3 regions of the Nocardia vinacea genome follow, and region 2 is predicted to be linked to each of the others. Evidence: riboswitches for the same ligand, from Rfam matches in the RefSeq annotation. Region 2 holds a riboswitch; each other region holds the start of a gene.

Region 1 (7,939 bases), 3.4 Mb from region 2:
CACCCACCTGACCCGCTCCGAGATCACCGCCATCGACGCCGAACATGTCTGGCATCCCTACGGTGGCTTTCCCGCGACGACCGAACCGCTGGTGGTTTCCGGTGCTTCCGGAACCCGGCTCACCCTCGCCGACGGTCGGGAATTGGTCGACGGGATGAGTTCGTGGTGGGCCGCCATCCACGGCTATCGGCATCCGGTACTGGATGCCGCGCTGGTGGCGCAGTCGCAGCGGATGAGTCATGTGATGTTCGGCGGGCTCACCCATGAACCGGCAGCCCGACTCGCCAAGTTGCTCGTCGAGCTGACGCCCGCCGGTCTGGACAAGGTATTCCTGTGCGACTCCGGTTCGGTATCGGTCGAGGTCGCGGTGAAGATGTGCCTGCAGTACTGGCGCGCCGCGGGTAAGCCGGAGAAGCGGCGGCTGCTCACCTGGCGCGGCGGGTATCACGGCGATACCTTCACGCCGATGAGCGTGTGCGATCCGCAGGGCGGCATGCATGCGCTGTGGACCGATGTGCTCGCCGAGCAGATCTTCGCACCGGCACCGCCGCGTGAGTATTCGGCCGAATACGTGGCCGAGTTCGAACGGTTGCTTGCCGCGCATGCGGAGGAACTCGCGGCCGTCATCGTGGAGCCGGTCGTACAGGGCGCGGGCGGGATGCGCTGGCACGATCCGCGGTATCTGACCGACCTGCGGCGCCTGTGCGACGAGTACGGGGTGCTACTGGTTTTCGATGAGATCGCGACCGGATTCGGGCGCACCGGAGCGCTTTTCGCGGCCGATCACGTCGGGGTGAATCCGGATGTCATGTGTGTGGGCAAGTCACTCACGGGCGGGTATCTGACCTTGGCCGCCGCGCTGTGCACCTCCCAGATCGCGGAGACCATCAGCGCCGAGCACGGCGGGCTCATGCACGGTCCAACCTTCATGGGTAATCCGCTGGCCTGCGCGGTCGCGGTGGCCTCGATCGAGCTACTGCTGCAACGAGATTGGCGCGCCGAGGTGACCCGTATCGAAGCGGAGCTGAAAGCCGGTCTGGCCCCGGCGCGTTCGCTGCCCGGGGTGGCGGATGTGCGGGTGCTGGGGGCGATCGGCGTCGTGCAACTCGATCATCCGGTGGATATGCGCAAGGCCACCCACGCCGCCGTCGAAGCGGGCGTCTGGCTGCGCCCCTTCCGCGATCTGATCTACACCATGCCGCCCTTCATCAGCACGACCGAGGACATCGAACGCATCACCGCGGGGATAGTCGCCGCCGCCCAGGCCTGACGCGTCAGGCGCGTTTGCGGGTGTCGTGCGCGGTTCCCGCGTTCTCGGGACGGTCGGTGTCGGAGACGATCTCCCAGACCCGGAAGACACAGTGGTAGTCGTCGGCCCAGCCGGAGGCGATCAGCAGGTAGGTGTCGCCATCGCGCAGCAGGACGCGGCGACCCGGAAGTCTCGGATGCTGCGGGGTGAAGGTGGGCACGAGCGAGTGCAACTTGGCCACGGCCTGCTCGCGCGTGCCGACCACCTCCGCGAGAACCCGCGGCGACCAACGCTGATCGCCGGAACCTGTTGTCTCTTCGACGACTATCGCCCACCGTGGCATTCGGCCCTACTCCCTCTGGCGGAAATGCCGCGCCACCGTCAGTCGGTGGCGACCTTCAACGATTGGCTCCAACGGTACCAGCACCAGACCCCTACCATGCGGCTTGAACGGTGTTCAAGTATGCTGCGGAGCTGTGACTACCGATCCGTTGGGCTGGCTTGACGAACGCGCCGCCGAGCGCGTGCGTGTCGGGTTGCGCCGTGAGCTGCGACCCCGTGCGGCACAGTCGCTATCGATCGACCTCGCCTCCAATGACTACCTCGGGCTGGTACGTCATCCGGAGGTCATCGAGGGCGCGATCGAGGCCGTGCGACGCTGGGGTACCGGGTCGACCGGATCCCGGCTCGTCACCGGGACCACAGCCGAACACGAGCAGCTCGAGACCGAACTCGCCGAATTCGTCGGCGCCGAGGCCGGTTTGGTCTTCGCCTCCGGCTACGCCGCCAACCTCGGGGTGGTGACAGCGCTCTCCGGGCGGGGCGCGCTGGTCGTCTCCGATGCGGCCAGCCACGCTTCACTGGTCGACGCCTGCCGGCTCTCGCGCTCGCGCGTGGAGATCGCCGCGCACTGCGATGTCGAGGCGGTCGAGCGGTTGCTGGCCGAGCGGACCGAGGAACGGGCACTGGTACTTACCGATTCGGTGTTCAGCGCCGACGGTGATATGGCTCCGCTGGTCGAGTTGCACCGGGTCACCCGGGCGAATGGCGCGGTACTGATCGTGGACGAGGCGCACGGGCTCGGTGTACGCGGCGCGGGTGGGCGCGGGCTGGTGCACGAGGTCGGCTTGGCCGGGGAACCGGATCTCGTCGTGACCGCGACCCTGTCGAAAGCCCTTGCCGCACAGGGTGGTGCGGTATTAGCCAGCGAGCGTGTGCGTGCGCATCTCATCGATGCGGCGCGCACGTTCATTTTCGATACCGGACTCGCGCCCGCCGCGGTCGGTGCGGCGCGGGCGGCGCTGCGGTTGTTGCGTCGAGAGCCCGAGATGGCGGGTCGGGTGTTGCAGCGGGCGGCCGATATCGCGCGCATTGCCGGTGTGGCGGAACCGGATTCGGCGGTTGTCTCGGTGGTGCTCGGCGAGGCGCAGGTCGCGTATGACGCCGCGCAGGCATGCCGTGCACGTGGACTCGATGTCGGATGCTTCCGTCCGCCGACGGTGCCCGAGGGGACATCGCGGCTGCGGCTCACCGCACGAGCGAATCTGACTTCCGGCGAACTCGACACCATCGCAACGGTCCTCGGCGAGGTGCTGACCCAGGCGCGTGGATTGGTGACCGCATGAGTGTGCTGTTCGTGACCGGTACGTCGACGGAGGTCGGCAAGACCGTGGTGACCGCCGCGCTCGCCGCGGCCGCGCTGGCCGCCGGTCGGTCGGTGGCGGTGTGCAAACCGGCCCAAACCGGTGTGGCGCCGGGCGAATCCGGCGATCTCGCCGAAGTCGAACGCCTCACCGGTGTCACGAGAACGGTCGAGATCGCCCGCTATCCCGATCCGTTGGCTCCGGATACCGCGGCGCGTCGGTGCGGGCAGCCGCTGTTGACGCTGAGTGAAACCGCCGCCGCCATCGACTCACTCGCCGATGCGGATCTGACCCTGGTCGAAGGCGCAGGCGGATTGCTGGTCCGCCTCGGCGAATTCACACTGCTCGAGCTGGCGCAGAAGCTCGACGCTCCGGTGCTCGTGGTCGCCGCGGCTGGGCTCGGGACTCTCAACCACAGCGAATTGACCATCCGCGCACTGTCATCATCCAGTGTCCGCTGCGCGGGTCTGGTGATCGGCTCGTGGCCTGACGAGCCTGGGTTGGCGGAGGAGTGCAATCGCACTGATCTGGCCCGGGTTACCGGAGTCGAGTTGGTCGGCGCGATACCTGCAGGAGCGGGTGGGTGGGATCGCGAGCGGTTCTCCGCCGCTGCACCTGGTTGGTTCACTCCCGGTTGGTCTGCGCTCGGCCAGTAGGTTTCCGCAGCGGCGGGTTGTCTCGGTGAGATGCATCGACCGGCAACTGAGGGCGCGGGCTGGTAGCGAGCGCAGCGCGACTGCTGGATGAGCGGGTGGCCCGCTGTCTCGCTGAGATGCATCGATCGGCAGCTGAGCATCGGCTGGGTAGCGAGCGCAGAGCGACTGTTCGGAGGGACGGCGGCGCTGTCGGCCTTCAAATGAACGGCACCGTACGCGGCACCCGCAGCTGCCACACGATGGTGTCGAGCCCGAGATCGGCGGGCACGCCACCGACGATCCGATGTCGCAGCACCTCCAATACCGAGGTGACCGGCAGCGTCTCCGCGCCGAAACCGGTCGCGACGATCATCGCCGCGATCAGCAGCACACCGAGCACCGGAACCGCGATCGCCAAGCGACGGTTCGATATTCGTATGTGGGTACCGCCGGATGTGCGCGCACGCATCATCGGTACTGCTCCATGGGCAAATCGCGGCCTCTCAGAGTTGTCCCGGCGAGGGAGGTCTGACTTTCGCCGCGAGGGCGATCACAGTGGCGCAACCGTTCCGGAATTGCACCGGATTCCCGCACCCGCCGGGATGACGGCCCGAACTCTACCCGTTCGGTCGGGTTCACCGCCGCCATCGGGTCACCTGGCAGCACTCGCGAACCGTACCTAGAGTGGAGAAGATGTCGCCGTTGGACGATCGGCACCCGTCCACCGTCTCGGACTGGGACGACGCGCGACGGAGGGCCCGGCTTCGGGAGACTCGTCTCGGGCACGGGTGGCAGACGTTGCGCCGTACCAGATTGGCGCTGCTGCGGGTCGCCTTGGTATTGCTCGCTGGGCTCATCGTGTTCGCCCAGTACTGGGTGCACGACGTCACCCCGGAACGCGATCGGCTCGCGCGCACCGAACCCGCCGTCCTGCCGATCGCCAACCCCGCGCACGATCGCGACTGGGACACGGTCGTCGTCGATATGGTCGGTCTCGGTGGACTCAATGCCAGCAATACCGCGGCCGCGCTGCCCGCCCTCAGCGATATGGGCGTGGTCTGGGCCATCAAATACGACAATCAAGGTATAGACACCAAGGTGATCGCGGATCTGATCATCCGCGCCGCCCAGATGTCGGGGCTGAAGAACGTTGTGCTGGTCGGACACAGCATGGGCGGGGTCATCGCGCTCGAGGTGGCGCGGCATATCCACCTCGACAGCGACCTGCGCCTAGCGGGAGTGATTCTGGACTGCACGCCGGTGGATTTGAATGCGGTGCGTCCGGAGAGTCGCGGTGCGGGCGAGGATATGGTGCGCTGGATGGGGTGGCTGCCGGGGGCGCGGGAAAGCCGAACGCTGCGGCTGGCGGTCGAAACCTACGCGCGCCGTGATCGATTCGTCGATCGCGGGGCCACTGGGTTACGCGGAGTCCGGCTCGAACCATTGCGCGATGTCGTCGAAGAAGTGTTGCGCGAGAAGGTCTTCTCCAAAGACGCGGCCAGCAACGGCCTGATCGAGACGCAGTTCCTGGCGATCGTGGCGGGCGGTGCGATCAACGATCTGCGCGCGCTGTCCCGACCCGCCGACGGCAAACCGCGCCCGGCCATCGTCTTCATCCGCCCGCGCAATCCGGATAACGACCGGGTGGTGGATGTCGAGTACTCCCACGAGGTGCTCATCGAGCGGGCCGGTGGCGTCGACGGCTCGCTGCTGGTCGTCATGCCGCGAAATACCGGGCACGCCAATCCGATGCAGCGCCCCGAGGAGTACAACCGGATTATCGACCAGCAGATCCTGCCGTTCATCCAGCGATATCAGGAGCAGATGCGCGCGACGATCTCCGCGGCGGCGCCGCGCTGAGGGGAATGGGAGCCCGGCGGGGTGGGTGAACACAGGGGGATGGCAGCTGGCGGAGCCGGCGGGGTGGGTGAACACAGGGGGATGGCAGCTGGCGGAGCCGACGGGGTGGGTGAACACAGTTGGAATCGGGCGCTGCGTTGGAATCAGGCTAAGGCAAACCGTATGCGTGCCGGTTTCATCTTGATTCAATCACCGCATGTTCCGACCACGTACGTTCCTGACCGGCCTGCACGGCCGCACTATTGCCGCGTTGCTCGCTGCGGCGACCGTTGCGAGCCTGGGTTTGACCGGCTGCGCGAGCGACGACACGCCGGTCGGTAAAACCGACGCCCCGCTGCCCACCGAAATCCCCGCGGGCACAAAGCTCGTGCTCGCCGATCAACAAGAGCGGTTCAAGTCGGTACTCCAGTTCTCCGGCGAACTCGACAAGTTGCCGTTCAAGGTGGAGTTCGCCAATTTCATCGGTGGACCGGCCATCCTGGAGGCATTCCGGGCCGGTGCCGCCGATGTTGCGACCGTCGGCGATGTCCCGCCGATCCATGCGCAGGTTGCCGGGCAGGACGTGCCGATCGTCGCGGCTTACCAATCCAATCCCAACGCACTGAAACTTGCGGTGGCGCCGGGCAAGACGGCCACCACGCTCGCCGATCTCAAGGGCAAGAAGATCGCCTACGCGGAGGGCACCGCCCAACAGGCCGCGGTGCTGCGGGCGCTCGCCAAGGCCGGGCTGAAACCCACTGATGTGCAACTCGTTCGGCTGCAGCTCGCGGAATTCCTGGACGCGGTGCGCACCGGGCAGGTCGATATCGCGCCGCTGGCCGAACCGAACGTCACCCGGCTGTTGCGTACTCCGGGCGCCTCGCTGATCCCGGATTCGGAGACCACCGGCATCTACGGCGGTGTCGGCTACCTGTACGCGCGCCGCGCCGCGGTGACCGATCCGGCCAAGGCAGCGGCGACTCGGGCGGTGGTCGCCGCCTACATTCGCGCCTACCAGTGGGTCAATAACCACCAGGAGGAGTGGGCGCGCAAATACTACGTCGAGAACCAGAAGGTCAGCGCCGACGATGCCAAACGCATCGTCGACTCGTTCGGCACCTACACCTTCCCGCATCTGGATCAGCAGCTCATCGATCGCCAGCAGGGCACCATCGACGCGATCGACAACGCGGGCGAACTGCCCAAAAAGGTGCGCGCCGCCGACGATTTCGATCTGCGCTTCGACGCCGTCATCACCCAGGCCGTCACCGAGAGCGGCGCCGCGTTCGAACCGAAGGCGAAATAGCAATGGCTACCTTGGACGCCGGTGTACTCGGCCGGATCGGACGAAGTTCACGCACCGCCGCGGAGCCGGTATTGGCCCGCCGCAAGCCGACTCGGCCCCGGCTCGGACCGGGCCGCCCGATTCCGTTCGGCATCGCCATCGGGCCCGTACTGCTGATCGCGGCATGGGTGATCGGATCCGCCTCGGGCGCATTGGATGAGCAGACACTGCCCGCGCCGTGGACGGTCGCCGAGACCGCACGCGATCTGCTCGCCGACGGCAGACTGCAGTCGAACCTGCTGACTTCGCTGAAGCGCGCGGCCTGGGGCCTCGGGCTCGGTGTGGTGATCGGTGTGGTGCTCGCCTTGATCGCCGGATTGAGCCGTGTCGGTGAAGCCCTGCTGGACGGGCCGATTCAGATCAAACGCTCGATTCCGACGCTGGCGCTGATTCCGCTGTTCATCGTGTGGTTCGGCATCGGTGAGGACATGAAGCTCATCGTCATCACGACCAGTGTGGCGATTCCGATCTACATCAATACCCACGCGCAATTGCGTGGTGTCGACAGCCGGTATGTGGAATTGGCTGCGACGGTGGGGCTTTCGCGCTGGGGATTCATCCGCCGGATCGCGTTGCCGGGTTCGCTGCCCGGATTCTTCACGGGCCTGCGGCTGGCGGTCACGATTTCCTGGCTGGCATTGGTCGTGGTCGAACAGGTGAATGCCACCAGCGGCATCGGCTATCTGATGACGCAGGCGCGTACCTACGGCCAGATCGACGTCATCGTGGTCGGCCTGGTGATCTACGGCCTGCTCGGACTGTTCGGCGATCTCGCCGTGCGCGCGACGGAACGGAGGGCACTGTCATGGCGGCAGACGATCGCGGACTGAATGTGGTCCGAACCCGCGGGCTGCGCAGGGGTTTCGGCGATCGCGTGGTGTTGCACGGTATCGATCTCGATATCGCGCGCGGCGAATTCGTCGCACTGCTCGGGCGCAGTGGTTCGGGTAAGAGCACCTTGCTGCGCGCGCTGGCCGAGCTGGATCGCGATGTGCTCGGCTCGGGTGAGTTGCGAGTGCCGACGGAACGTGCGGTGGTGTTCCAGGACTCGCGGCTGCTGCCGTGGAATCGGGTACTGGACAATGTGACTCTCGGTTTGAAGAGTGCCGATGCCGCCGGGCGCGGTCGCACCGCGCTGGCGGAAGTCGGCCTCGCCGGGCGGGAAAAGGCCTGGCCCAAGGAGCTTTCCGGAGGTGAGCAACAGCGCGTCGCCTTGGCGCGGTCTCTG
Region 2 (7,939 bases):
CGCGCCGCCGATTCCCTCGCGAAGTAGCGGCGGGCGGTCGGATGGTACATGGCGGGGATGGCAACCAAGACGGCCAGGATGTGCCCGGTGCGGAAGGTTCCGGTGATCACTGCGGATGCGGTGAGGTTGTCGAACAGGTCGCCGATTTGCTTGGCGGACAACGTGGCTGCCAGTGGTTCGATGATCAGCGAGGCCAGGCCGACTACGCCGATGCCGACGGTGAGCACCATCCTGGCCCAGCGGGCACCGCGCGCCATCTGGACCGCAACGCCGAGAACCACCAGGTAGATGCCGCCGCGAATAGCCAGACCTGTTGCGAGCGAGCCGATATCGGCATTCGGGCGGTCCAATTGGACGGCGGTGTAGGTGATGGCCTCGCCGACACCGCAAAGCAGCGCGATGACGAGCGCGGTGAATGCTACGGAAACCGAGCGTGGCGGGTCGGTTCGTGGCCGTACGGAAAAGGCAGTGCCGGTCATACAACCGACACTGCCCTTCGCGGTCCGAACTCCGGATCAGCCTGGGGTAGCGGCTGTTTCTCGTACCGGAGTGCTATCGCGCGTGGCGAATTCGGTGAGCGCCGCGAAACCGAGGCCGAGGCAGGCCCACAGGGTGGCCGTCTCGCCGAGCGATGTCGCACGGAACTGCCACAGCAGTACGGCCGGGAAGTCGTCCTTCACCTCGTTCACACCGGGCAACAGGATGTACCCGAGTACGACGATGAGCACGAATGCCGCGACCCCGGCGATCAGCCGGACCGTATCGAGTTGCGCGGCAAGCAGTTTGTAGACGTACAGCCCGACACCGACGGCAGCCAGTCCGAGTAGCACCGCCGCCAACCACAGCAGCGTGCGCTGGTTGATGGTGTCCGGTTCACCCACGGCGGGCGGATTGGCCGGGTACTTGAAGAACGGCACCGCCACGATCGCGGTCCAACCGGCCAATGCCAATCCGAGCGCGAGCTTCGGCCCCGACAAGGCGGTGTACCGGCGTGCGAAATGCGCGATCGAAGCGAAGATCGCCCCGAGCGCGAGCCCGGCGAGTCCGAGCGCAAGGAACTGCCCGAACTTCTGCCCGGACCGACTGACCAGCGGTTCTTCCTCGTCACCGTGCGTATGCCCAGCTGGTTCCTGGGCGTGCTCGGCGGACTTTGCGGTATCGGCCTCTTCGATGGAGATGGCGGCGTCGATCTTGGGTTCGCCGACGAAATAGCCCACTGTCGCGGCCAGCAGACCGGCGATGAGGCCGGCCAGCAGGCCACGGAGCAGCAGGGTCTTTAGCGATCCGATCAATGGCACGGCACACCGAGCAGGTGACGTCCGTCGTGCATGAGCTCATGCAGGTACATCCCGCTGCGCGAGATGACGCCCTGGTCGAAGCCGACCAGGTACAGCGTGAGCAATGCGAGAAGAACGACGCCCACTGCGATGAGCAGTGTGCCGAGTGAATCAGTTGCCCGACTCGGTGAATGCGCGATAGCCATTCGAGTCCTCCTAGGGATGCGCGTCCCGTGAGTTGTTCGGTGCGAAGGTGCCGGTGTCTGGCTTTCCGGCACCGAGGACTCGGTGCAAGAACACAGTGGCGCGACCGCTTCGAAATTTCACCGAATTACCGCGTCACCCTCGCGTTTGTCCTTCGAACTGTGACATCCGGTCGTACTCGGCGTCAACACAGCCCGCGACTTGCCCAGGCCGGGATGGGCGAGTCGCGCGCCGCGTCTGTCCAGCGATTTCAGGAAGCGGACTTGGCCGCAACGTCCAGTACGACCTCGAATTCCAGCAGTGAGGCACCCGTCGAAACCGGCTTCTGCCGCTCGCCTGCGTGCGCCTCGCGTGCGGGTCCGTCCCGCCACGCCGCGAACGATTCCTCCGAATCCCACTGGGTGACAACGAAGTACCGGTTCTCCCCGGCCACCGGCCGCAGCAACTGGAAGCCGAGGAAGCCCGGCGAGCCCTCGACCGCGTGCGCGCGATGGGCGAATCGCTTCTCCAACTCGGGGCCCGCGCCCTCCGGAACCTCGATCGCATTGATCTTCACAACAGCCATGGCTCCGACGATACGTCCGCGCCAACCGGACACCCCGCAGCGCATGCGACGTAGTCCATCGGAGTCGAGTTGACTGCGAGACTCTCCAACTTCGGAGCGAGTCTTACGAGCGAGACAGAAGGGGGCCGCGAACACGCCGCGGCGGAGCCGCGGCCAAAAATACTGCAAAATGGCACAGTGTTGTATGACGAAGGCGGCGCGGGGGTGCCGATCCTGCTGCTGCACGGACTGATGGGCAGTGCCCGCACTTGGCGCGATCACCTGTCCTGGCTGCGGGAGTTCGGCCACGTCTACACCTTCGACGCCGCCGGTCACGGTCGTCCCGCGCCCGTGGAACTGACCACCGAGGCCTTCATCGACGACCTCGCCGCGGCCACCGCCGAAATTTCCGAACCCATGGTGGTCATCGGACATTCGATGGGCGGGCTGCACGGCTGGGTTTTCGCGGCGCGGTATCCGGAGCGGGTGCGCGCGCTGGTGGTCGAGGATATCGCCCCCGACTTCCGCGGCCGCACCGCCGCGAACTGGGCGGCCATGATCGAGGCGTGGCCGCAGCCGTTTCCGGATGCGGACGCGGTGCTGGATTTCTTCGGCCCGGTCGCCGGTCGCTACTTTCTCGACTCCTTCGAGCACGGCCCCGACGGCTACCGCCTGCACGGTTCGGTCGCCACCTTCCGCGATATCTCCGAGGAGTGGGGCACCCGCGACTTCTGGGCGCAATGGCGCGCGGTCGAAGCGCCCGTGCTCTTGCTCGAAGGCGAATTCACCATCACCCCCGAGGGCCAGATGCGGCAGATGGCCGACGTCCACCCGGACGCCGCCTACGTCCGCATCCCGAACGCGGGCCACCTGGTGCACGACGACCAACCGGAGCGCTACCGCACCGAGGTCGAAGCATTCCTCCGGAAAGTCCTGAACCTTCCCGCATGAGGTTGTGCTAGCCCTCACCGGCGAGCGCGAACAACCCGTCAGGGGTTTGTTCGATGAGGCCGTCGACGAGCAGGGAGTCCAGAGCTCGGTCGCGCTGGCCGGGATCGCGAGTCCAGGCCAGATCCAACCGGATTCGCTCGACCGGACCGGTCGCGTCGCGCAACACGTCGAGCAGCCGACCGCGCGCCTGGCGATCGGTGCCCTCGTACTTCTGCGTCTTGCGCACCACATCGGAGACCGGCCTGCCCGCCGAAACCCACGCGCATTGCGGCAGCGGGCAACGCGAGCAGTCGGGCGTGCGTGCCGTGCACACCGTCGCGCCGAGTTCCATCAGCGCGGCGGAAAACATTGCGGCATGGTCGATTCGGCGCGGCAGCAGCGCTTCGGTCTCGGGCAGATCACGCGACGACGGATTACCGGCCTCCGCGCGCCCGTGCACGGCACGCGCCACCACCCGACGAACATTGGTGTCCACCACCGGAACTCGCTGCCCGTAGGCGAAACAGGCCACCGCCCGTGCGGTATACGCGCCGATACCCGGCAGACCGAGTAGCACATCGACATCGGTCGGCACCTCGTCACCGTGTTCCTCGGCGAGCACCTTCGCGCATTCGTGCAGTCGCAGCGCCCGCCGCGGATATCCGAGCTTGCCCCAGGCGCGCAGCACCTCGGCCTGCGACGAGGCCGCCATGGCCGACGGGACCGGCCAGCGCGCGACCCACTCCCGCCAGATCGGCTCGACCCGCACCACCGGCGTCTGCTGGAGCATGATTTCGCTCATCAGGATCTGCCAGGCGGTGACGTCCTTGCGTCGCCACGGCAGATCCCGCGCGGTCTCCCGGTACCAGTCCAGCAACGATTCGGCATCCACCCGGTTGGTACCCATCGTGATCTTGGGTTTTCCGCCTGCACGCTGTTGCGCTGCGCCGCCCTCCGACACTGCCCTCACCGTTCCTATTGTCCTGCGGCTGGTCGATATTTGCCGAGCCGTAACGAAACGGACTCGCTGGTAACCACTGCGATGTGCACAATGGTCGGTATGCCGGATTCCAACCCGATCAGTGCCTGGAAATCCCTTCGCGAGGGCAATGCACGCTTCGTGAACGGCAACCTGCTGCATCCTAGTCAGGGAGCGGCCGACCGGGCCAAGCTCGTCAGCGGCCAGCACCCACACGCGATCCTCTTCGGCTGCGGTGACTCCCGCGTTGCCGCCGAGCTGATTTTCGACCAGGGCCTCGGCGATATGTTCGTCGTGCGCACCGCGGGCCATGTGGTGGACAGTTCGGTGCTCGGCTCGATCGAGTACGGGGTGCAGGTGTTGAACGTGCCGCTGATCGTGGTGCTGGGCCACGACAGCTGCGGCGCGGTGAAAGCCACCATCGACGCGCTGGACGGCGGCGAGGTGCCCGGCGGATTCATCCGCAGTGTCGTCGAGCGAGTCACGCCGTCGATTCTGATCGGGCGCCGGGAGGGGCTGTCCACCGTCGACGAGATGGAGGCCAGGCATGTGGTGGAGACCAGCCGACTGCTCATGCAGCGCTCGATGATCATTTCGCAGCGCGTCGCGACGGGTGAATGCGCGATCGCCTGCGTCACATACAAACTGGCCGAGGGCGAAGTCAAGTTGCAGCGGGTCGTCGGCAATATCGGTGAGCTGGTCTGATACGGCCGATCCGAGACATCCAACGGTGGGAGCGGAATTTACCTGCCGCGCGCGGGTTTTCCGATCCGACACGCCGGGGTCCTGAGTCGCTGCACCGGATCGTGCCCTTACCGTTGACTCCGTGCTGGAACCGAATGGACCGCTGCCTCCGGAGATCTATTGGCGACGCCGCGCGCTCGCCGTAGGTGTTCTGGTCGTGGCGCTCGCACTGGTGATCTGGTTGGTATTGACGGTTACGCGCGGCGGCGATTCGCCCGGTACGACAAAGGCGGCCGCGACCAGTTCCGCGGCGGCGACGAATAAGCCCGCGGGCGCATCCTCCTCGACGCCGCCGCCGACCACCGGCGAATCCAGCGCGAAGCCCTCCGGCACTACCGCCGCGGCTGCGAGCGGCAGCCAGGTCGCCGCGGGTATCTGCCCGGATCAGTCGCTGGCGGTGAAGGTGACCGTCGAGCAGCCGACCTACAAGGCCGGTGAGAATCCGGTATTCGGCATCGTGATCACCAATATCTCGTCCACGGCCTGTTCGCGCGATGTCGGCTCCGGACTGCAGCAGGTCTCGGTGACCAGCCTCGACGGCCAGCGCCGCCTCTGGTCGAGCACCGACTGCTACCCGGACGGCGCCCCCGACATCCGCACCCTGAACCGCGGCGAACAGGCGGCCTTCATGGTCACCTGGTCCGGCTCGACCTCTCAACCCAATTGTGCGGGCGACCGCGTCCAGGTCCCGCCAGGCGCATACGCCGTTGTCGCCCAACTGGGCTCACTCCGCAGTGCCGCCGAACCCTTCAATATCGCCTGACCTCGAGCGCTGTCGCATATCCAGTGGTCATCGCGCATAGGCTCTGGCTTGTGCGTGATAACCACTGGCTGTGCGTGATCACTCAGGTTGTCTGACAGCTATTGCCGGCTCAGAAGTCTGGGGCGGTTTCGGTGGTTGCTGCGCGCTGTTTGCGCAGGCCCGCGAGGCGGATGGCCGTCTTGACGTCGGTCACCTCGTGGATCTTCATGCCGCTCTTGGTGCGTGCCAAACCGGGAGGGACCAGCGCGGTGGTGAAGCCGAGGCGTTCGGCCTCGACGAGTCTGCGCTCCAGGCCGGTGACCCGGCGCACCTCGCCCGCCAGCCCGACCTCACCGAGGATGACCCAGCCGACCGGCAGCGCCTGATCGCGCTCGGCACTCGCAATGGCAAGTGCCACAGCGAGATCCGCCGCGGGTTCCAGCAGGCGCATACCGCCGACGGTCGCGGCGTACACATCGTGTTTGCCGAGGAACACCCGCCCGCGGCTCTGCAGTACGGCGAGCACCATCGCGACCCGGTTGTAGTCCAGCCCGCTCACCGCCCGCCGCGGATTCGGGATCTCGGTGTGCACGGTCAGGCCCTGTACCTCGGCGACCAGCGGCCGCTTACCGTCCATCGCGACCGTGACCGCCGTACCCGATACCGAATCGGTGCGGTGGTGCAGAAACAGCCCGGACGGATCGGTGACGCAGGAGATTCCGTCATCGTGCAATTCGAAACAGCCGACCTCGTCGGAGCTGCCGAAGCGGTTCTTGATGCCGCGCACCATACGCAGTGTGGAGTTCTTGTCGCCCTCGAACTGCAGCACCACATCCACCAGATGTTCGAGCGTGCGCGGGCCCGCGACATTGCCGTCCTTTGTGACATGTCCGACCAACAGCACCGCAATGCCGCTTGCCTTGGCCAGTGACGTGAGCGCCGCCGCCACCGCGCGCACCTGGGTGACGCCGCCGATGGTGCCGTCCACCTCCGGTACGAGCATGGTCTGCACCGAGTCGACCACCAGCAGCGTCGGGCGCACCTGTTCGACATGGCCGAGCACGATCGACAGATCCGATTCCGCTGCGAGATAGACCCTTTCGTGCACAGCATTGGTCCGGTCGGCGCGCAGCCGAACCTGTCCGGCCGATTCCTCCGCGGTGACATACAGCGACTTCTCATCGCGCTGAGCGGCCCAACGATGAGCGACCTCCAACAGCAGCGTCGACTTGCCGACACCGGGCTCACCGGAGAGCAGTACGACCGATCCGGGCACGATGCCCCCGCCGAGCACCCGGTCGAGTTCCTCGACCCCGGTCGGCCTGGCCTTGGTGATGTTCGAATCGATATGCGAGATGGGCGCGGCGGCGGTGCTCGGCAGCATGGCCTTGCGCCCGACCAGTGATGCCGCGGTCGCCGCCGATCCAGCTACCTCGTCGACGGTGCCCCATGCGCCGCAATCCGGGCATTTGCCCACCCACTTGGCGACCTCGTACCGGCATTCGGAGCATCGGAAGATCGACTTGGTCTTGGCCACAGGCGCGCTCCCCCGCCTCTCCGAATCTTTTGCCGGTCGTGAGTGCCTCGAAAGTCATGACCCGGACCGGCGGTCGGGCATTCGAACAGTGCTGGGTGTGCCCGACGAGTTACCCATGTCTTTACGAGATCAGTTGTTGCGTCGGCAATCCTACTGCGCAGTCTCCCTCAGGAGATCTGATCAGTGGCCGCCCTTGTGCTCGCCCTCGGTCGCGGCGGTCTGGCCCTCATGCCGTTCGGTGACCGCACCGGCGTCGACCGGGACCTGCACGGTCACGGTGCCGTTCTGCTTGAAGTTGAACGTCACCGGGTAGGTGAGGCCGGGGATGATGTCCTTGGTCAGACCGGTGATCTCGATCAGACCCGGCTTCTTCTCCGGATCGACGGCGGTCTTGTCGTCGGCCGGGCCGGCGCCGTGCGAGCCGGGCGCGGCGCTGGTGGTCGGCGCGGCGGAGCTGCTCGGCGTCGCACCGTGCTCATCGGACTTGGCGGCGGTCGCGGTGGTGGGGGAGGTCGCCGCGACGATGGTCTGCTGCGGGGCGATCCGGAAGGCCGAGGCGCCTGCGGGCGGGGTGATCTTCACGGTGCCCAGGTCGGTGGTGATGCTGGTCAGCTCGTCGGTGACGGTCTCGCCGTTGTTGACAACCGACAGCGCGACGATCGCCTTGCCGCCCTTGTCGTTGGTGTAGTCGGTGCCCGTGGCCGGGAAGACGATGTGCACATTGCGCAGCGAGATCCGGTCGATGTCGGCGTGATTGCCGTTGACCGCGGCGACCTGGGTCGCGGTCTGCGAGATCTGGCCTGCACTACAGCCGGACAGCACGAGCGCCGCTCCGGCGGCGAGCACGGCAACCGAAACCATGCGACGACGCGCCCCTGTCGAGGCGGTCACAGCTTTCAGGGCAGTCACGGGTTGTCCCTCCATGTCGACCGGGCTCACTCCGCTAGGGAGAGTAGTAACTAGGCAGCGTAGTAGTAGCCTC
Region 3 (7,939 bases), 1.8 Mb from region 2:
GCACAGCGCGCTTCACGCACGACGGAGCCGAGCGCCAGCGAGGCGCAGGAGTGAGCGAGTAAACGATGACTGAAATCAAGAAGGGCCTGGCCGGGGTGGTGGTCGATACCACCAGCATCTCCAAGGTTGTGCCCGAAACGAATTCGCTGACCTATCGCGGCTATGCCGTGCAGGATCTGGCCCGGCACTGCGGTTTCGAGGAGGTCGCCTATCTGCTGTGGTACGGCGAACTGCCCGACGCCGCCCAACTCCAACTGTTGTGTCAACGTGAACGCGCCCAGCGGCGCATCGATCGCTCGATCCTGTCGCTCATCGATAAGATGCCGCAGAACTGTCATCCGATGGATGTGGTCCGGACTGTGGTCAGCTACCTCGGCGCGGAGGATGCGGAACTCGATGCCGCACAAGGCGACCGGGCACTGTTGGCGAAGGCGCTACGGCTTACCGCGGTGCTGCCCACGGTCGTCGCCGCTGACATGCGACGTCGTCGCGGGCTGGATCCTATTGCGCCACACTCACATCTGGGCTTCGCCGAGAACTTTCTGAACATGTGCTTCGGCAAGGTGCCGGATCCGCGCATTGTGCGGGCCTTCGAGATTTCGCTGATCCTGTACGCGGAGCACAGTTTCAACGCATCTACCTTCGCCGCGCGTGTGGTGACCTCGACCCGGTCGGATATGTATAGCGCGATCACCGCTGCGATCGGTGCGCTCAAGGGTCCGCTGCACGGCGGTGCCAATGAAGCCGTCATGCGCACGATGCTGGACATCGGTGAGTCCGAGCTGGCCGCCGAGTGGTTGCGCGCCGAGCTATCCGGCAAACAGAAGGTCATGGGGTTCGGGCATCGCGTGTACAAGAACGGCGACTCGCGGGTGCCGACAATGCGCGAAGCCCTGGAGCAAGTCGTGCAGGTGACCGGCGGCCAGCGCTGGTTGCGCATGTACACCGCATTGGAGCAGGCCATGGCCGAGGCCACCGGCATCAAACCCAACCTCGACTTCCCGGCCGGACCCGCCTACTACCTGATGGGATTCGACATCGAAATGTTCACGCCGATCTTCGTGCTGAGCCGCATCACCGGCTGGACCGCCCACATTGTCGAGCAGTCCGCCGCCAATGCCCTGATCCGTCCGCTGTCCGAATACGTCGGGGTGCCGCAGCGCGAACTGCTGGTCGCCGGCTGATCCTGGCGCAACCAAGCGATTGTTTGGTGTAATCGGTGCGATCGAATCGACCGATGTGCCCGATCGTATCGGCGCAAGGAAGCGAGCGAACCGAATGCCGAGCCCCGACGAAATCGTCACCGCCATGTGCCGCAGCTGGGCCGATCCCGACCCGGACCAGATCAGCGCCTTCTTCGCCGAAGACGCCGTCTACCACAATATTCCGATGGAACCCATCAACGGCCGCGCCGCCATCCGCGATTTCATCGCCGGTTTCCTCAGCACCTTCGAATCCATTGAATTCGACGTGCACCACCAGGTCGCCGCCGGGAATATTGTCATGAACGAGCGCACCGATATCCTGCGCGGCCTGGGCAAAGACACACCGCTACCGGTAGTGGGCGTCTTCGAGGTCGCCGACGGCGCCATCACCGCTTGGCGGGACTACTTCGATATGGCCGCCATCAACCGCGCCTTCGGAACCGAGCCGGCGGCCGAATAATCGAGGGAATCGGCGGAACCGAATCGGTCGGCCATGCGTCGAATAGGACATCGGGGGTGATATCTGATGGCGACGTATGAGGAGGGGTTACGCATGGATCGTTGCTCGGAATGTCATACGGCCTGGCGGCGGGGACTGAGCGCACGGTCGCGCCTGCGGCCGATGGTCCGCAATGGCGAGAGTTGTGAGAGGTACACGCCGCGTCGTCGGCTCCGGCCTTTTCCCGGGGCCGAATCTCATTGATACGCAGCCCGATAGCGCGGTGACCAAACCGCGCTATCGGGCTGCGCGCTCTTTCGCGCAATCGTGTGCGGATGCGGGCGTTCGCGACGTCGGGGTTTCGCGCCGGGCGGCGTCGATGCTGTTGGAATTGGGTTCGCCAGACAGTGCGCACACATGCGGGCGCGCCCGCCCTCCCGTTGGAGAGGGCGAGCGCGTGATCCCGCTAGCGCACCGCTGCCGCGGCAGCGACCAGATTGCGCAATGACGCCTCGACCTCTACCGGTCCACGGGTCTTCAATCCGCAGTCCGGATTGACCCAAAGCCGTTCGGCGGGAACGGCCTTCAGTGCGGCGCGCAGGGAGGCGGTGATCTCCTCCACACTCGGCACCCGCGGTGAGTGGATGTCGTACACGCCCGGTCCGACGCCGAGATCGAAGCCTGCGGCATTCAGATCGTCGAGCACTTCCATATGCGAGCGCGCTGCCTCGATCGAGGTCACATCGGCATCCAATCCGGCGATCGCATCGATGACCTCACCGAATTCCGAATAGCAGAGATGGGTGTGAATCTGGGTGGCATCCGAAACCCCGGAGGTCGCCAACCGGAACGCGCCGACCGACCACTCCAAGTACTCGCCCTGATCGGCTGCGCGCAGCGGCAGTAGCTCCCGCAGCGCGGGCTCGTCGACCTGGATGATCCGAATGCCCGCGGCCTGCAGATCGACCGTCTCGTCCCGGATCGCCAGCGCCACTTGACGTGCCGAATCCGCCAAGGGTTGGTCATCGCGGACGAATGACCAGGCCAGAATCGTCACCGGGCCGGTCAGCATGCCCTTGACCGGCTTATCGGTCAACGATTGCGCATAGCCGATCCAATCCACGGTCATCGGCGCGGGCCGCGCCACATCGCCGAACAGAATCGGCGGGCGCACGCAACGGGTGCCGTAGGACTGCACCCAGCCCGCGTCGGTGGCGGCGAATCCGTCGAGCTGCTCGGCGAAGTATTGCACCATGTCATTGCGCTCCGGCTCGCCGTGCACCAGTACATCCAGGCCCAGCTTCTCTTGCAACGCAATGACATCCGCGATCTCGGACCGCATCCGCCGCACGTACTCGGCCTGATCGATCTCACCCTTGCGCAATGCCGCACGCGCCAGCCGGATCGCCGAGGTCTGCGGATACGAACCGATCGTCGTCGTCGGCAGCGATGGCAACCGCAGCCGCTCGGCTTGCAATGCCCGCCGCTGTTCCGCGGGTGCCCGCCGAGTTGCATCCGTGCCGAGCGTGGCCAGCCGCGCCCGCACCTGCGAATTGTCCAACCGAGGATCGGTGCGCCTAGTGGCGAGAGCGGTACGGACCGTAGCCAATTCGTTGGCGATCGCCCCGGGCCCCGCACTCAGTCCGATCGCGAGCAACCGCACCTCGGCGACCTTCTCCGCACCGAACGCCAACCACGAACGCAGCCGCTCATCGAGGCCGGTTTCGCTTGCCAGGGTGTAGGGCACGTGCAGCAGCGAGCAGGAACTCGACACCGCAACGGATTTCGCGCACCCCAGCAGCGTGCCGAGCGTCGCCAAAGCCTTTTCCAGATCGGTCCGCCAGACATTTCGACCGTCGACCACACCTGCCACCAGCAGCTTGTTCGCCAGCGCCGGCACACCGGAGAGATCGGCGTCAACGGTGAAATCCAGTGCGATGCCTTCGATTTCGGTCTCGGCCAAGGCACTCAACGCAGCACCTGGCTTGCCGAAGTAAGTGGCCACCAGTAGCGCGGGACGATCCGTCGCGGCCGACAGTTCGGCGTAGGTCCGCCGCACGAGTTCGACCTCATCAAGGGATAGATCGGTGACCAAGACCGGCTCGTCGAGTTGCACCCACTCCGCGCCCGCCACGGCCAGCAGCCGCAACAGCTCCTGATAGAGCGGCACCAACTCGTCGAGGCGATCCAGCGCCGCACCGCCGGTCGCCTTCGCCAGCTTCAGGAAGGTGATGGGTCCGACCACCACCGTCCGCGCGGGCACCCCGAGCGCGAGCGCCTCCCGCAACTCATCCAGCACCTTCGAAGGATCCAGCGAGAACACCGTCTCCGGACCGATTTCCGGCACCAGATAGTGGTAATTGGTATCGAACCACTTGGTCATCTCCAACGGTTCGACCGTATCGGTGCCGCGTGCGGCTGCGAAATAGCGATCCAGTGGATCGGCGATACCGGCTACCCGGGGTGGCAGCGCGCCGAACAGCACGGCGGTATCGAGCATCTGGTCGTAATAGGAGAAGGTGCCGACTGGGATGGAATCCATTCCGGCGCTTTGTAATTTGGTCAGCTGGTCGCGCCGCAGGTCGCGGGCTATCGCGTGCAGTCGCTGCGCGTCGATGCGTCCGGCCCAGTAGGACTCGGTGGCGCGCTTGAGCTCACGGTGCGGCCCCACCCGCGGGAGACCGAGAACCGTCGCGGTGAACGGATTATGCGTAACAGTCACGAATTTCTCCAGTGCTGAGATCGAAGACCATCGCCCTACGAGCTAGCGGAGACCGAGTGACGTGCCGGTGCACCGATGGAGCCCGACAATCGCACAGAGGTCCGCGCGCCCAATCCACGAGGCGGTGGCCGCCGGATACGGCGTATCCGACACGGCTGGCAGGTCTTCGGACTTGCGGGCACGGGCCTTCTGGCCGACCCCGTAAGGGGCTCACCTACTGGCCGTCGCTTCCCGGGTGGTTGCCCAGTGCTTGATGACGGCGGTCGTTCCTGCATACCGCTGCGGGACAGTCCCGGATTCTCACCGGGTTCCCTCTCATCCGCGCACCGGTTTCCCGATCCGCGAACTCGACTCCGTAACGCGACGTCGGGGCTCCATCTCGTCTGCGCACGGCGAACCAGCTGCGTCAACCAGCATAGGCGGCCGCACAATCGGATTTTCGCAGTGCCCGATGCATAGCGGGTTTGCGAAGTTGTCGCCAGGTGCGTTCGAGGCGCCGCTGGCACCCGACCGCACTTGTGACCGCGACGGACGGTGAGATGTGTCGGCGAGGTGAACACAACTTCGCAACTCTGCTAGGACTCGTTGTGAAGATTCCGCGAAGGGGACTTCCCTGTCAGGCCACGATTCCGGGCCGGGTACCTTAGTTCAATGTTCTCGAAAGTCTTGGTTGCCAACCGTGGCGAGATCGCCATCCGCGCCTTCCGCGCGGCCTACGAACTCGGCATCGGGACGGTCGCAGTCTTCCCGTACGAGGACCGCAACTCGGTCCACCGGTTGAAGGCCGCGGAGTCCTATCAGATCGGCGAACAGGGACACCCGGTCCGGGCGTACCTCTCGATCGAGGCGATCATCGCGGCGGCCAAGTCCGCGGGTGCCGACGCCATCTACCCCGGTTACGGCTTCCTGTCCGAGAACCCGGACCTTGCCGCGGCCTGCGCCCGCGAGGGCATCACCTTTATCGGTCCGTCGGCCGAAGTGCTCGAACTGGCTGGTAATAAGGCCCGCGCGATCGAGGCGGCGCGGGCGGCGGGTCTGCCGGTGCTGCGCTCCAGCGCCCCCTCCGCCGATGTGGACGAACTGCTGGCCGCATCCGCGGACCTGGACTATCCGATCTTCGTGAAGGCCGTCGCAGGCGGCGGTGGCCGCGGCATGCGCCGGGTTGCCGATCCCGCACAACTGCGCGAATCGATCGAGGCCGCGTCCCGCGAGGCCGAGTCGGCCTTCGGTGATCCGACTGTCTTCCTGGAACAGGCCGTGGTGAACCCGCGCCACATCGAGGTGCAGATCCTGGCCGACCAGCACGGCAATGTCATGCACCTGTTCGAGCGCGACTGTTCGGTGCAGCGCCGCCACCAGAAGGTGATCGAGCTCGCGCCCGCACCGAACCTGGATCCCGCACTGCGCGAACGTATTTGCAACGACGCGGTCGCTTTCGCCCGTCAGATCGGCTACAGCTGCGCGGGCACCGTCGAATTCCTGCTCGACGAGCGCGGCAACCACGTCTTCATCGAGATGAACCCGCGCATCCAGGTCGAGCACACGGTGACCGAGGAGATCACCGATGTCGATCTGGTGCAGTCTCAGCTGCGCATCGCGGCGGGGGAGACCCTCGAACAGCTCGGTCTGAGCCAGGACGAGGTCGCCATTCGCGGTGCGGCCCTGCAGTGCCGGATCACCACCGAGGATCCGGCCAACGGCTTCCGACCCGACACCGGCCGCATCACCGCCTACCGCACCCCCGGCGGTGCGGGCATCCGCCTCGACGGTGGCGCGAACCTGGGCGCGGAGATCGGCGCCTACTTCGACTCGATGCTGGTCAAGCTCACCTGCCGCGGCCGCGATTGGCACGCCGCCGTGGCGAGGGCCAGTCGCGCGCTCGCGGAATTCCGTATCCGCGGCGTCACCACCAATATCCCGTTCTTGCTCGCGGTGCTCGACGATCCGGACTTCAAGGCGGGCCGGGTCACCACCTCGTTCATCGATGAGCGCCCGCAGTTGCTGACCCTGCGTGGTTCGGCCGACCGCGGCACCAAGATCCTGAACTACCTCGCCGATATCACCGTGAACAAGCCGCACGGCGAGCGCCCGACCACGGTGTATCCGCACGACAAGCTGCCCGCCATCGATCTGAGCGTGCCGCCGCCGGACGGTTCGCGTCAGCGGCTGCTGCGCTTGGGCCCCGACGGCTTCGCGCGGGCGTTGCGTGAGCAGAAGGCCGTCGGCGTCACCGACACCACCTTCCGTGACGCACACCAGTCGCTGCTGGCCACTCGGGTGCGCACCAATGGTCTGCTCGGCGTGGCCGGACATGTCGCGCGCCTGACACCGGAACTGCTGTCCATCGAGGCCTGGGGCGGCGCGACTTACGATGTGGCACTGCGCTTCCTGTTCGAGGACCCGTGGGAGCGGCTGGCCGCACTGCGCGAGGCCGTGCCGAATATCTGCCTGCAGATGCTGCTGCGCGGACGCAATACCGTCGGTTACACGCCGTACCCGGAGCAGGTGACGCGCGCGTTCGTGCAGGAGGCGACCGACACCGGCATCGACATCTTCCGCATCTTCGACGCGCTCAACAATGTCGACCAGATGCGTCCGGCCATCGATGCGGTGCGCGAAACCGGTACGGCCATCGCGGAAGTCGCGATGAGCTACACCGGCGACCTGTCCAACCCGGACGAAAACCTCTATACCCTCGACTACTACCTCAAGCTCGCCGAGCAGATCGTCGACGCGGGCGCGCATGTGCTGGCCATCAAGGATATGGCGGGCCTGCTGCGCGCTCCGGCCGCCGCGACCCTGGTCTCCGCGCTGCGCAGCAACTTCGACCTGCCGGTGCACGTGCACACCCACGACACCCCCGGCGGTCAGCTGGCCACCTACCTCGCCGCCTGGCAGGCCGGTGCCGACGCGGTCGACGGCGCGAGTGCCGCCATGGCCGGAACCACCAGTCAGCCAGCACTTTCCGCGATCGTCGCGGCCGCGGCGCACAGCGAATTCGACACCGGTCTCAACCTGCAGAATGTCTGCGATCTGGAGCCGTACTGGGAGGCGCTGCGAAAGGTTTACGCGCCGTTCGAATCCGGGCTGCCCGCGCCGACCGGCCGGGTGTACACCCACGAAATCCCGGGCGGTCAGCTGTCGAATCTGCGTCAGCAGGCCATCGCGCTCGGCCTCGGTGACCGTTTCGAAGAGGTCGAGGCGAAATACGCTGCGGCGGACCGACTTCTGGGCCGCCTGGTCAAGGTCACCCCGTCCTCGAAGGTGGTCGGCGACCTCGCGCTCGCACTGGTCGGCACCGGCGTCGATATCGAAAGCTTCGCCGCCGATCCGGGCCGCTACGACATTCCGGATTCGGTAATCGGATTCCTCCGTGGCGAACTCGGCAATCCGGCGGGCGGCTGGCCCGAACCGTTCCGCAGCCGGGCACTGGCCGGGCGCGGACCGGCCAAGCCGGAGACCCCGCTGACCCCCGCGGACGAGGCCGGACTCGCCGGTTCCTCCGAACTGCGCCGCGCCACGCTCAACCGCCTGCTCTTCCCCGGTCCCACCACCGAATTCCTCGCACACCGG

What was found. A riboswitch is a leader RNA that binds a small molecule or an ion and turns the genes downstream of it on or off. The one in region 2 is predicted to bind cobalamin.
Region 1: it holds a riboswitch for cobalamin, as region 2 does, so the genes downstream of both, OIE68_RS44710 (hypothetical protein) here and OIE68_RS29675 (CbtB domain-containing protein) in region 2, are expected to answer to the same signal.
Region 3: it holds a riboswitch for cobalamin, as region 2 does, so the genes downstream of both, metE (5-methyltetrahydropteroyltriglutamate--homocysteine S-methyltransferase) here and OIE68_RS29675 (CbtB domain-containing protein) in region 2, are expected to answer to the same signal.

What each region holds. Positions count from the first base shown of each region.
Region 1 covers NZ_CP109149.1:9,849,665-9,857,603, forward strand. Annotated here, with positions in the region: gene OIE68_RS44690 (adenosylmethionine--8-amino-7-oxononanoate transaminase) at 1-1,270, shown strand, start outside; gene OIE68_RS44695 (hypothetical protein) at 1,275-1,592, opposite strand; gene OIE68_RS44700 (8-amino-7-oxononanoate synthase) at 1,726-2,874, shown strand; gene bioD (dethiobiotin synthase) at 2,871-3,548, shown strand; gene OIE68_RS44710 (hypothetical protein) at 3,745-3,999, opposite strand; cobalamin riboswitch at 4,031-4,157, opposite strand; gene OIE68_RS44715 (alpha/beta hydrolase) at 4,221-5,387, shown strand; gene OIE68_RS44720 (ABC transporter substrate-binding protein) at 5,584-6,672, shown strand; gene OIE68_RS44725 (ABC transporter permease) at 6,675-7,541, shown strand; gene OIE68_RS44730 (ABC transporter ATP-binding protein) at 7,517-7,939, shown strand, end outside.
Region 2 covers NZ_CP109149.1:6,490,688-6,498,626, reverse strand. Annotated here, with positions in the region: gene OIE68_RS29685 (hypothetical protein) at 1-479, opposite strand, end outside; gene OIE68_RS29680 (CbtA family protein) at 516-1,298, opposite strand; gene OIE68_RS29675 (CbtB domain-containing protein) at 1,289-1,483, opposite strand; cobalamin riboswitch at 1,514-1,666, opposite strand; gene mhuD (mycobilin-forming heme oxygenase MhuD) at 1,732-2,046, opposite strand; gene OIE68_RS29665 (alpha/beta hydrolase) at 2,224-2,976, shown strand; gene OIE68_RS29660 (A/G-specific adenine glycosylase) at 2,984-3,862, opposite strand; gene OIE68_RS29655 (carbonic anhydrase) at 4,016-4,639, shown strand; gene OIE68_RS29650 (hypothetical protein) at 4,761-5,441, shown strand; gene radA (DNA repair protein RadA) at 5,551-6,957, opposite strand; gene OIE68_RS29640 (hypothetical protein) at 7,138-7,866, opposite strand.
Region 3 covers NZ_CP109149.1:4,717,829-4,725,767, reverse strand. Annotated here, with positions in the region: gene prpB (methylisocitrate lyase) at 1-62, shown strand, start outside; gene OIE68_RS21685 (bifunctional 2-methylcitrate synthase/citrate synthase) at 66-1,184, shown strand; gene OIE68_RS21680 (nuclear transport factor 2 family protein) at 1,279-1,665, shown strand; gene metE (5-methyltetrahydropteroyltriglutamate--homocysteine S-methyltransferase) at 2,111-4,366, opposite strand; cobalamin riboswitch at 4,506-4,712, opposite strand; gene OIE68_RS21670 (pyruvate carboxylase) at 5,018-7,939, shown strand, end outside.